One region of the Agrobacterium sp. 20P9.1.2 genome, then DNA from elsewhere that is predicted to be linked to it. Evidence: predicted binding sites of a transcription regulator. Region 1 holds the regulator's gene; the other holds the start of a gene.
The links. Region 1 encodes PhoB, which activates phosphate uptake and scavenging genes when phosphate is short. Its sites were predicted from a motif close to TGTCATNNANCTGTCAT; they were not measured.
Positions count from the first base shown of each region.

Region 2: the regulator PhoB is predicted to act here: its motif matches at 3,308-3,324, upstream of AC27VJ_RS00185 (alkaline phosphatase).

Region 1 is NZ_JBYOKI010000001.1:366,375-371,496, forward strand. It holds gene pstA (phosphate ABC transporter permease PstA) at 1-1,158, shown strand, start outside; gene pstB (phosphate ABC transporter ATP-binding protein PstB) at 1,234-2,049, shown strand; gene phoU (phosphate signaling complex protein PhoU) at 2,137-2,853, shown strand; gene phoB (phosphate regulon transcriptional regulator PhoB) at 2,987-3,670, shown strand; gene AC27VJ_RS01825 (hypothetical protein) at 3,716-3,994, opposite strand; gene AC27VJ_RS01830 (cold-shock protein) at 4,196-4,405, shown strand; gene AC27VJ_RS01835 (hypothetical protein) at 4,630-4,851, shown strand; gene AC27VJ_RS01840 (DUF6481 family protein) at 4,888-5,122, shown strand, end outside.
Region 2 is NZ_JBYOKI010000001.1:42,277-47,398, reverse strand. It holds gene AC27VJ_RS00200 (ABC transporter permease) at 1-254, opposite strand, end outside; gene AC27VJ_RS00195 (ABC transporter ATP-binding protein) at 256-936, opposite strand; gene AC27VJ_RS00190 (hypothetical protein) at 939-1,403, opposite strand; gene AC27VJ_RS00185 (alkaline phosphatase) at 1,493-3,250, opposite strand; gene dnaK (molecular chaperone DnaK) at 3,604-5,122, shown strand, end outside.

The DNA of each region.
Region 1 (5,122 bases):
GTCGTCGGCAAAGGCTATACGGCGTTCCAGCAGACCATGATCACCGTGCCGGTCGAGTTCTCGCAGCAGATCATCGATCCCGACAACGTCCGTGCCCAGAACCCTGCCAAGCTGATGACCGCGAACTACCCCGTGATTGCCCGCAATGCGGTGGCAAAGGCACTCGGCGTGTCCCTGGATGACCGCGATGGCCTTCGTGCCGTCAATGCGATGATCTCCGACAGCATTCGTGGACAGTTGCGCGATCTGGTGGTGGCCGATCCTAGCATCGTCGGCACGACGCGCACCGTGGCCCTCTTGGCTTCAGGCGATCTTGATAGCGTGGTCAAGGGTCAGGTCGATGTGTCCGTCAATGAGCAGAACCGTCGCATCTCCGACCAGCAACTCGTCTGGGTCAAGAAACTGACCGAAGCGGGCCAACTGGCCAAGGAGTTCAACACCGGCATCTTCTTTAACGGCGCATCCAGCCGTCCGGAAGCCGCAGGTGTCGGCGTGGCGTTGATCGGCTCCTTCTACATGATGCTGATCGTGCTGGTTCTGTCGCTGCCCATCGGCGTCGCCGCTTCCATCTATCTGGAAGAATTCGCACCGAAGAACCGCCTGACGGACCTGATCGAAGTCAATATCAACAACCTCGCCGCCGTTCCGTCCATCGTTTACGGTCTGCTCGGCCTGTCGGTCTTCATCAACTTCATGGGCTTCCCACGCTCGGCCTCGTTGGTCGGTGGCTTCGTCCTGACGCTGATGACGCTGCCCACCATCATCATCGCTACTCGTGCGGCGCTGAAGGCGGTGCCGCCATCCATCCGCGCCGCTGCCCTTGGCCTTGGCGCTTCGAAAATGCAGACCATCTTCCACCATGTGCTGCCACTGGCCATGCCCGGAATTCTCACCGGCACCATCATCGGCCTGGCACATGCCCTTGGCGAAACCGCACCGCTGCTGCTCATCGGCATGGTCGCCTTCGTCGCGAATTATCCGACAACGCCAATGGATCCGTCCACGGCCCTGCCGGTGCAGATTTACATGTGGGCGAACGAAGCAGAACGTGCCTTTGTCGAGAGAACATCAGGCGCTATCATCATCCTGCTTATGTTCCTCATCGTCATGAATGTGGGAGCAATCCTGTTGCGTCGCCGCTTCGAGCGTCGTTGGTAAACCTTACTTAGGGAAAATCGGGTCACCGGTTTTCCAGCCAGCATGCGATGTAACAAACACCGGGAGCTTGAGGCTATGAATATGTTGTCGGAAGCAGCAGTTGAAAAGGCGCTGGACAAGAAAATGAATGAAGTAACATACAAGATGATCGGCAAGGACGTTTCCGTTTATTATAGCGAGAAGCGTGCCCTTTACGATGTGAACCTCAATGTGCGTGAAAACACCGTGACGGCGCTCATCGGACCGTCTGGCTGTGGCAAGTCCACTTTCCTGCGCACGCTGAACCGCATGAACGACACCATCGACAGTTGCCGCGTTACCGGCAAGATCACGCTCGATGAAGACGATATATACGATCAGACGATCGACGTGGTGGAACTGCGCGCCCGCGTCGGCATGGTGTTCCAGAAGCCGAACCCTTTCCCGAAGACGATCTACGAAAACATCGCCTACGGTCCCCGCATCCATGGTCTGGCCCGCAACAAGGCGGATATGGATCAGATCGTCGAGTCCAGCCTTCAGAAGGCCGGTCTGTGGAACGAAGCCAAGGATCGTCTGCACGAATCCGGCACCGGCCTGTCCGGCGGTCAGCAGCAGCGTCTGTGCATCGCCCGCGCCATTGCGGTTTCTCCAGAAGTCATCCTCATGGATGAGCCCTGCTCGGCGCTGGACCCGATTGCAACCGCCAAAGTCGAAGAACTGATCCACGAGCTGCGCGCCAATTACACCATCGTCATCGTTACCCACTCCATGCAGCAGGCAGCCCGCGTGTCGCAGCGAACCGCCATGTTCCATCTGGGCCATCTGGTGGAAGAAAACGACACCGATAAGATGTTCACCAACCCGGATGACCAGCGCACGCAGGACTATATCATGGGTCGCTTCGGCTGATCTGACGCTGGTTCAAACCCTTCGCATGGCACCGCTTGAGCCCAACTGGGCTTGCGGGCCAGTGCATCGAAACTGGAGACTTCGAACATGTCGACACATTCCCATATTATGTCCGCCTATGATGATGAACTGAAGTTCCTCACCCGCCGCATCGCCGAAATGGGTGGTCTGGCTGAACAGATGTGCGCTGATGCGGTGCGGGCGCTGGTCAATTCCGATGCAGCGCTGGCCCAGAAGGTCATCTCTGATGATACGATCCTCGATCACGCCGAGCGCGAGATCGGCGACAAGGCCATCGTCACCATCGCCAAGCGTCAGCCTATGGCGGCCGACCTTCGCGAAATCATCGGTTCGCTGCGCATTGCCGCCGATCTGGAGCGCGTAGGCGACCTTGGCAAGAACACCGCCAAGCGCGTCATTGCCGTTGCTGGCACGGGCGTTCCGCGCAAGCTGGCCCGTGGTCTCGAGCATCTGTCGGAACTGGCACTGGTGCAGCTGAAGGAAGTGCTGGACGTCTATTCCACACGTTCCGTAGAAAAGGCGCAGGCCATCCGCGAGCGCGACGAAGAGATCGACGCCATGTACACCTCGCTGTTCCGCGAGCTGTTGACCTACATGATGGAAGATCCGCGTAACATCACCACCTGCACGCATCTGCTGTTCTGCGCAAAGAACATCGAGCGCGTTGGCGACCATGCGACCAATATCGCAGAAACCATCTACTACATGGCCACCGGCAGCCAGCCGGAAGGCGAGCGTCCGAAGGACGATAGTTCCAACACGCTCGGTGCAGTAACCGAGTAAGTTTTACAGCATCGGCACTTTGGATCGGAAACGATCTTCGGAATGCCGATGTGTAGATCAACAGGCCAGAGCGTCCGTGATGCGTCCAAATGAACGCATGGCGCTCTGGTAAGACTGGCGGAGTCCCAAGCCTATGGTGCCGAAAATCGCAGTTGTCGAAGATGAAGAGGCTTTGAGTGTTCTTCTTCGTTACAATCTGGAATCCGAAGGTTACGATGTCGACACCATTCCCCGTGGCGACGAGGCGGAAATCCGCCTGCAGGAGCGGACGCCGGATCTGCTGATCCTGGACTGGATGCTGCCGGGCGTTTCCGGCATCGAATTGTGCCGTCGCCTGAGAATGCGCCCCGAGACCGAACGCCTGCCGATCATCATGTTGACGGCACGCGGTGAGGAAAGCGAGCGCGTGCGCGGACTGGCCACGGGCGCAGACGACTATGTGGTCAAGCCCTTCTCCACGCCGGAACTGATGGCGCGCGTCAAAGCCATGCTGCGTCGCGCCCGCCCGGAAGTTCTGTCGTCTGTCCTGAAATGCGGTGACATCGAGCTGGATCGCGAAACGCATCGTGTTCACCGCAAGACCCGCGAAGTGCGCCTCGGACCAACCGAATTCCGCCTGCTGGAGTTCCTGATGGTCTCTCCCGGCCGCGTCTTCTCCCGCTCGCAACTTCTCGACGGCGTCTGGGGTCACGATATCTATGTGGACGAACGCACGGTCGATGTTCATGTCGGTCGTCTGCGCAAGGCTCTGAACTTCTCCAACATGCAGGATGTGATCCGCACCGTTCGCGGCGCTGGCTATTCTATGGAAGCCTGACGGGCGGCTCCATCACTGATCTTTCGCACAATGCGCGCTGTTGCCTCACCGGGTCAACGGCGCGCGTTTTGTATTTTTGCGCAGCTTAGGCAGGAATGTGTACGAGAAGGGGAGCCATCTCCAGCCGGTCACGAAGATATATTTTTGACCCCTTTGAACTGGTTTGCGCCAGAAGTTGCGGATGGAAAGGGGAGGCGGGGATATCCGCTTGCCGCGCAGTTTTCCTGAGTAAAAACAAAGGGCAGGTAAATTTTCAAAATTGAAAATCCAGCACGGATTATTATATTTCTGAAGAGGCTGCTGCGTTGCAAGATAAACGCTCATTTCAATGATCTGAAATTTAAAGTTTGACTATCCGGTCATAACCCTCTATCACTGGTTTATCGATATTTTGCTTGCTGAGCTTTGGTTGCCGCGCGATTAGCACCGCGTTTTGAACTAACCCTTTCCTTCAAAAAAATCGCTATACTCGCACACAGGGCGTCAGTTCTGTGATCTATAACTTATGCTTTGAAAGGGTTCATTATGACCACAGGCACAGTAAAATGGTTTAACTCCACCAAGGGCTTCGGCTTCATTCAGCCAGACAACGGCGGCACAGACGCATTCGTACACATCTCCGCTGTAGAGCGTGCAGGTATGCGCGAAATCGTTGAAGGCCAGAAGCTGAGCTACGACCTTGAGCGCGACAACAAGTCGGGCAAAATGTCGGCCTGCAATCTCCAGGCTGCTTAATACGGACTCCGCTTTCCTTTGACCACGGATGTACTGGCACTGTCGAAAGCATGAGACCAAGCGAGGTCAGGCACGTTGCCTGGCCTTTTTTTGTGCCGCCCGGCGGTACAGGCTTCGGACAAGGCGCCCATGGGCGCAAACGCTCCGGGCCACTCTATCCACCCCGCAGCGGCGTTTTTGGAAATCGATCCCGATTTCGGCTGATGCGACAGGAAGGAAATTCCATGTCTGAAACACACAGCAAATCTCGCCAGCAGGCGGAAATCGCATTCGGTGAAACGCAGTCGCAGTTCTTTGCACGCGGCCATGCGGTTGACGAACTCAATTCGATTGCCCAGGCGCGTGATGAAAAGACGCAGCGCCTGCGTGAAGCGCGCCTTGCCAAGGAACTGCAAGACAGCCTGGCACCTGCCAAGACACCCGCAAAGCGTGCTAAGAAATCCTGACCCTGATGGGTACGGCACCTCAACTGGAATAGAGACTTGAGAAACAACAAAAACGTTAAAAACAGTGAACTGACTGACCGCCGCAGCGCCGCTGCTGAGGCCAAGGCTGCCCTTCTGCAGGCCTATAAGGCCGCCAAGGAAGCCGCCGAACCCAACCGGGAAGCCAAGCAGGCAGAACGCATCGCCGTGGCGGAAGCCCGCGAAGCGCGTCGTGCCGAGCGCGAGCAGCAGAAGCGCGAAGAGCAGAGCCGCCTCGAAGCGGAACGGCTGG
Region 2 (5,122 bases), 320 kb from region 1:
GCCAGCGTCGCGCCGCTGACCAGCGGCAAAGGAGCAGCCTGCAAGAACACCGAGGAAAGAACGAGCTGCGTTTCACTGCCAGCGGCACCGATGACGAGATCGAACTTGTCCGCAGCGCGGGCCGTGCCCAGCCGTAGCGCGCGCTCCTGCAATGTCACGGTAACGCCCAGCGCCGTTGCCATGGCAACCAGCAGAATGACGACCAGCGATCCAGCCCAGAGGCGCTTCAGATCGGATAAAACAAAACGCATCATATCAAGAATTCCGGGCGCTGTCGGTCACGATACGGCCATTGGCCAGTTCGAGACGGCGGTCGAGGCGGTCGGCCAAAAGCCTGTCATGGGTAATGACGATGAGTGTGGAACCCTCCACCCGCGCCAGATCGACCAGCAGGCGGCCGATGGCCTCGCCATTCTCAGGGTCGAGGCTTGCGGTGGGCTCATCGGCAACGATGACGCCGGGTTTTCTCAGCAGCGCGCGGGCAATCGCCACACGCTGCATTTCGCCGCGCGACATGGTGTCGATTTTCTGATCCGGCCGAGCAAGACCGGTTTTTTCGAGCAGAAACGCCGCACGATAGGCATATTGGCTGGACATGCAGCGCGACAGGCGGACCGGCAGGAGAATGTTTTCCATGGCGGACAGGCCGGGCAAAAGATGAAACTCCTGCATGACGAGGCCGACATTCTCGCCGCGCCAGCGGTCTCGTTTGGTTTCGGCAAAACCGGCAATATCCTGATCCCGCCACAACACCTTGCCCTGGCGAATACGTTCAAGCCCGGTGATGACGTTGACGAATGTACTTTTGCCGGAACCGGAGGCACCGGTGATGGACATCTTCTCGCCAGCCGCAACCGAGAGGTCATCGACGGACAGCACCGGGGTGGCGAGCCCGGGATAGGAAACCGAAAGGCCTGAAATATTCAAGGACAGCATGTTTAGGAAACTCTGTATTCCGCATCTCTGATGCGCACGAGGCTGACAAATCCGGTTTCCGGGTCTGTCCAGGAGCCGCGCTCCAGAACACCCGTGACCTCGATTGTCGTGCTGGGCTGCACGAAGGTCTGTTTTTCGGAGAGATAGACGACGACGATATTGTCCGGCCAGTCGGAATCCGACGAGCAGAACGGGCACAGGGCCATGGGAATTTCGGTGAGAACGAAAAAGGAGGCTTCGGCCTTCAATGGCGGTGCCATGAAGCCTTTCATACGGATCTGCTGGCCGGTCAACTGTTTCAGCTTCTCGGAAAACTCCAGACCCAACACGCCGATCTTGCCGTACATTTCATCGAAAGTCAGGGGCGATGTCGCTGCAAGGGTTTCCCGTGCGCAAAGCGTGAAGGCGGAAAGGGTCGCAAGCTTGAGCGACTGCCGACGCGTCAACAGGGGTGTAAGTTTCGCCATGACGATCTCCTTTTGCGAGCGGTCCGGTTGTTCAAACGAAGACGATCCGGCTCGCCTGTGCAAGCCGGATCGTTTTTCTTTTACAAAGATTACTGCGTCTGCTTTGCGCCGAGCGCGAAGGTGTCTGCCAGCACGCGGTAAACGTCACTCTGTTCCATGTAACCCTTGAAGCCTTCCGAGCCGGGGCCGGTGGACTGAAGAACGATATCGTCAACAGCGTGAACGCCGCTATCGCCATCCTTTGGAATATTACCCTGCACGAAGACTGCGCCTGGAACATTCTTGTAGGCTTCGTTGGCGATATATTCCTTCTTCTCGTTCTGGATTGCCGGAACGAAAGGACCATCCATCTTCGGGCGGAATGTTTCGTAATGGTCAGGACCATTATTGGCATTCAGGAACAGGCGGCGGCTGACGTCGATCCGGTCAGGATAACCATCGCCGTCCTTGTCTTCGTAGTTCGGGAAGCCGGCTTCGGCATAGGTGCCGACCTTGGCGCGCATTTCATCGCCCGGCTTTTCGTCATCGACGGTGCCGATGATGGAAACGCCATGAGCGTGATCGCCGGTGACGACGATCAGCGTGTCGGGGTTCTTGGCAGCGAATTCACGCGCAACGCCAATGGCCTTGTCGAATTCGATGGTTTCGACCACGGCGCGGTCCCAATCCAGCGGGTGAGACATCTTGTCGATGTTGGCAGCTTCGACCATCAGGAAGAAACCGTCCTGGTTCTTGGACAGTTCACCAAGAGCTGCCTTGGTCATGTCGACCAGACCGGGCTGGTTCGGGAACTTGTCTACGGTGCCCTTCTTGAGGAAGTTGCGGTCGAGGAGCGTGTCCATGTTGCCGGTGTGGAACAGGCCGAGAAGCTTGCCGGTGTTGGAACCTTCAGCCTTTTCAAGTTCGTTCTTGTCGGTTGCCAGCGTGTAGCCTGCATCCTGGAACAGCTTGATATAGTCCTTGTCGTCCTTACGCTTGGAACCGGGAACGTCCTTGCCGAGGAAATAGGCAGAGCCACCGCCCAGAACGACGTCAGGCTTGACGTCGAACATCATGCCGGTGATTTCAGCCTTGTCGCCACGCTTGCGGGTGTGGGAAACGATGGCCGCAGGCGTCGCGTCCTGCAATTCGGATGTCGTTACGATGCCGATGGACTTCTTCGTCTGGCGGCGCAAGGCCTCGCCGATGGTCTCGACCTTCGGGTCATCAAGGCTTGCAGGCGTGCGGTCGCCATAAACGCCGAGAGCGTTTACAGGAGCCTTGTGGCCAGTCATGTAGGCCGACATGGTGTTGGCGCTATCGGTGGCGATGGCTTCGGTGGACGATGTGCCGATGAAGGCCATGCGGTCCATTTCGTCCATGTTCAGGCGACCGTTCGCCTTACCTTCGGTCATGCCCTTGGACATGATGCGGGCAGCGGTGCGGTGCGCAACAGAGAGGCCGTCACCTAGGAGGAAAATGATGTTCTTGGCCTTTGGCGTTTCGCCGGTGCCATAAACAACCCAGTTGACGCTCTTGGTTTCGGAACCGGCGGAAACCTCGACCTTGTAATCGCCAGCCTTGGCAATCTTGAGGCCACGCAGGGTTACGGCAGAACCGAGAACCTTGTCTTCCTTGCCCTTTTCTTCTGCCGTGAAGGTGACGTCGGCGCCGAAGACGGTCTTGTAATCCTGGCCGTTGACGGTGATCTTCACGTCTTCAGGCTTTACGACATTCTTGAACTCGACTTTGAAGTCAAAAGGAGAACCGCTGAGAATCGTTGCACGATCAAGCGGATAGACGGTTGCGGCCTGTGCAGCACCGGCAAGCACGGTGGTCGCGACGAATGCGGCGATAAGTTTGCGCATGATAACCTCTAAGGAGTTATGTTTTATAGAAAAGCACCCCGCCTATAGGGACAGCGCATGACAATGAAATGACGATCCGCGCGAATCTGAGGAGCGCTGCACAACCCGGCTGTTTTTATTTCTGCCGTGTCGAAAGGCGCTCAGGGTGCCTCATCTGTTTTATGCAAGCTTTATTTCTTCATTTTTTGGTGCAATCGACGCATTGATCCGCCTTGCAGCGGGAAAAATCGCTCCTTATATACCCCCCAGACAGCAGCAAGAATGCTGCACAAACCGGAAGACCATCCAAGTCAAGGAGTTGTCAGTGGAATGCCTCCCGGGGTTCCGACAACTCGCTTCAAGGAGAGAAGAGAATGGCAAAAGTAATCGGTATCGACCTTGGCACGACCAATTCCTGCGTCGCAGTGATGGACGGCAAGGACACAAAGGTAATTGAAAACGCGGAAGGTGCACGTACGACCCCTTCCATGGTCGCGTTCAGCGACGATGGTGAGCGTCTGGTCGGCCAGCCTGCAAAGCGTCAGGCCGTCACCAACCCGACCAACACCCTGTTTGCGGTTAAGCGCCTGATCGGTCGCCGCTACGAAGACCCGACTGTCGAAAAGGACAAGGGCCTCGTACCGTTCGAGATCGTCAAGGGCGACAATGGCGACGCATGGGTAGAAGCACAGGGCAAGGGTTACTCCCCTTCGCAGATTTCCGCGATGATCCTTCAGAAGATGAAGGAAACTGCCGAATCCTACCTCGGTGAAAAGGTCGAAAAGGCCGTCATCACCGTTCCTGCCTACTTCAACGACGCACAGCGCCAGGCCACCAAGGATGCTGGCCGCATTGCCGGTCTTGAAGTTCTGCGCATCATCAACGAGCCGACGGCAGCAGCCCTGGCTTATGGCCTCGACAAGAAGGAAGGCAAAACGATTGCCGTGTACGACTTGGGTGGCGGTACCTTCGATATTTCCGTTCTGGAAATCGGCGACGGCGTTTTCGAAGTTAAGTCCACCAACGGCGATACCTTCCTTGGCGGTGAAGACTTCGACATGCGTCTGGTCGAATATCTGGCCGGTGAGTTCAAGAAGGATCAGGGCATTGACCTGAAGGGCGACAAGCTTGCACTTCAGCGCCTGAAGGAAGCTGCCGAAAAGGCAAAGATCGAACTTTCGTCATCGCAGCAGACCGAAATCAACCTGCCCTTCATTACGGCAGATGCGACCGGTCCTAAGCACCTGACGCTGAAGCTGACCCGCTCCAAGTTCGAAAGCTTGGTAGACGATCTGGTCCAGCGCACCGTTGCACCATGCAAGGCAGCGCTTAAGGATGCTGGCGTTTCGGCTGCCGAGATCGACGAAGTCGTTCTCGTCGGTGGTATGAGCCGCATGCCGAAGGTTCAGGAAGTCGTCAAGCAGCTGTTCGGCAAGGAGCCGCATAAGGGTGTGAACCCGGATGAAGTTGTTGCCATGGGCGCTGCCATTCAGGCCGGCGTTCTGCAGGGCGACGTCAAGGACGTTCTGCTTCTCGACGTAACGCCTTTGTCTCTCGGCATCGAAACACTGGGTGGCGTCTTCACACGTCTGATCGACCGTAACACGACGATCCCGACCAAGAAGAGCCAGACCTTCTCGACCGCCGAAGACAACCAGTCTGCCGTGACCATCCGCGTTTCGCAGGGTGAGCGCGAAATGGCTGCCGACAACAAGTCGCTCGGTCAGTTCGACCTCGTCGGCCTGCCACCATCGCCACGCGGCGTTCCGCAGATTGAAGTGACCTTCGACATCGACGCCAACGGCATCGTGCAGGTTTCCGCGAAAGACAAGGGCACCGGCAAGGAACAGCAGATCCGCATTCAGGCATCTGGTGGTCTGTCCGACGCCGACA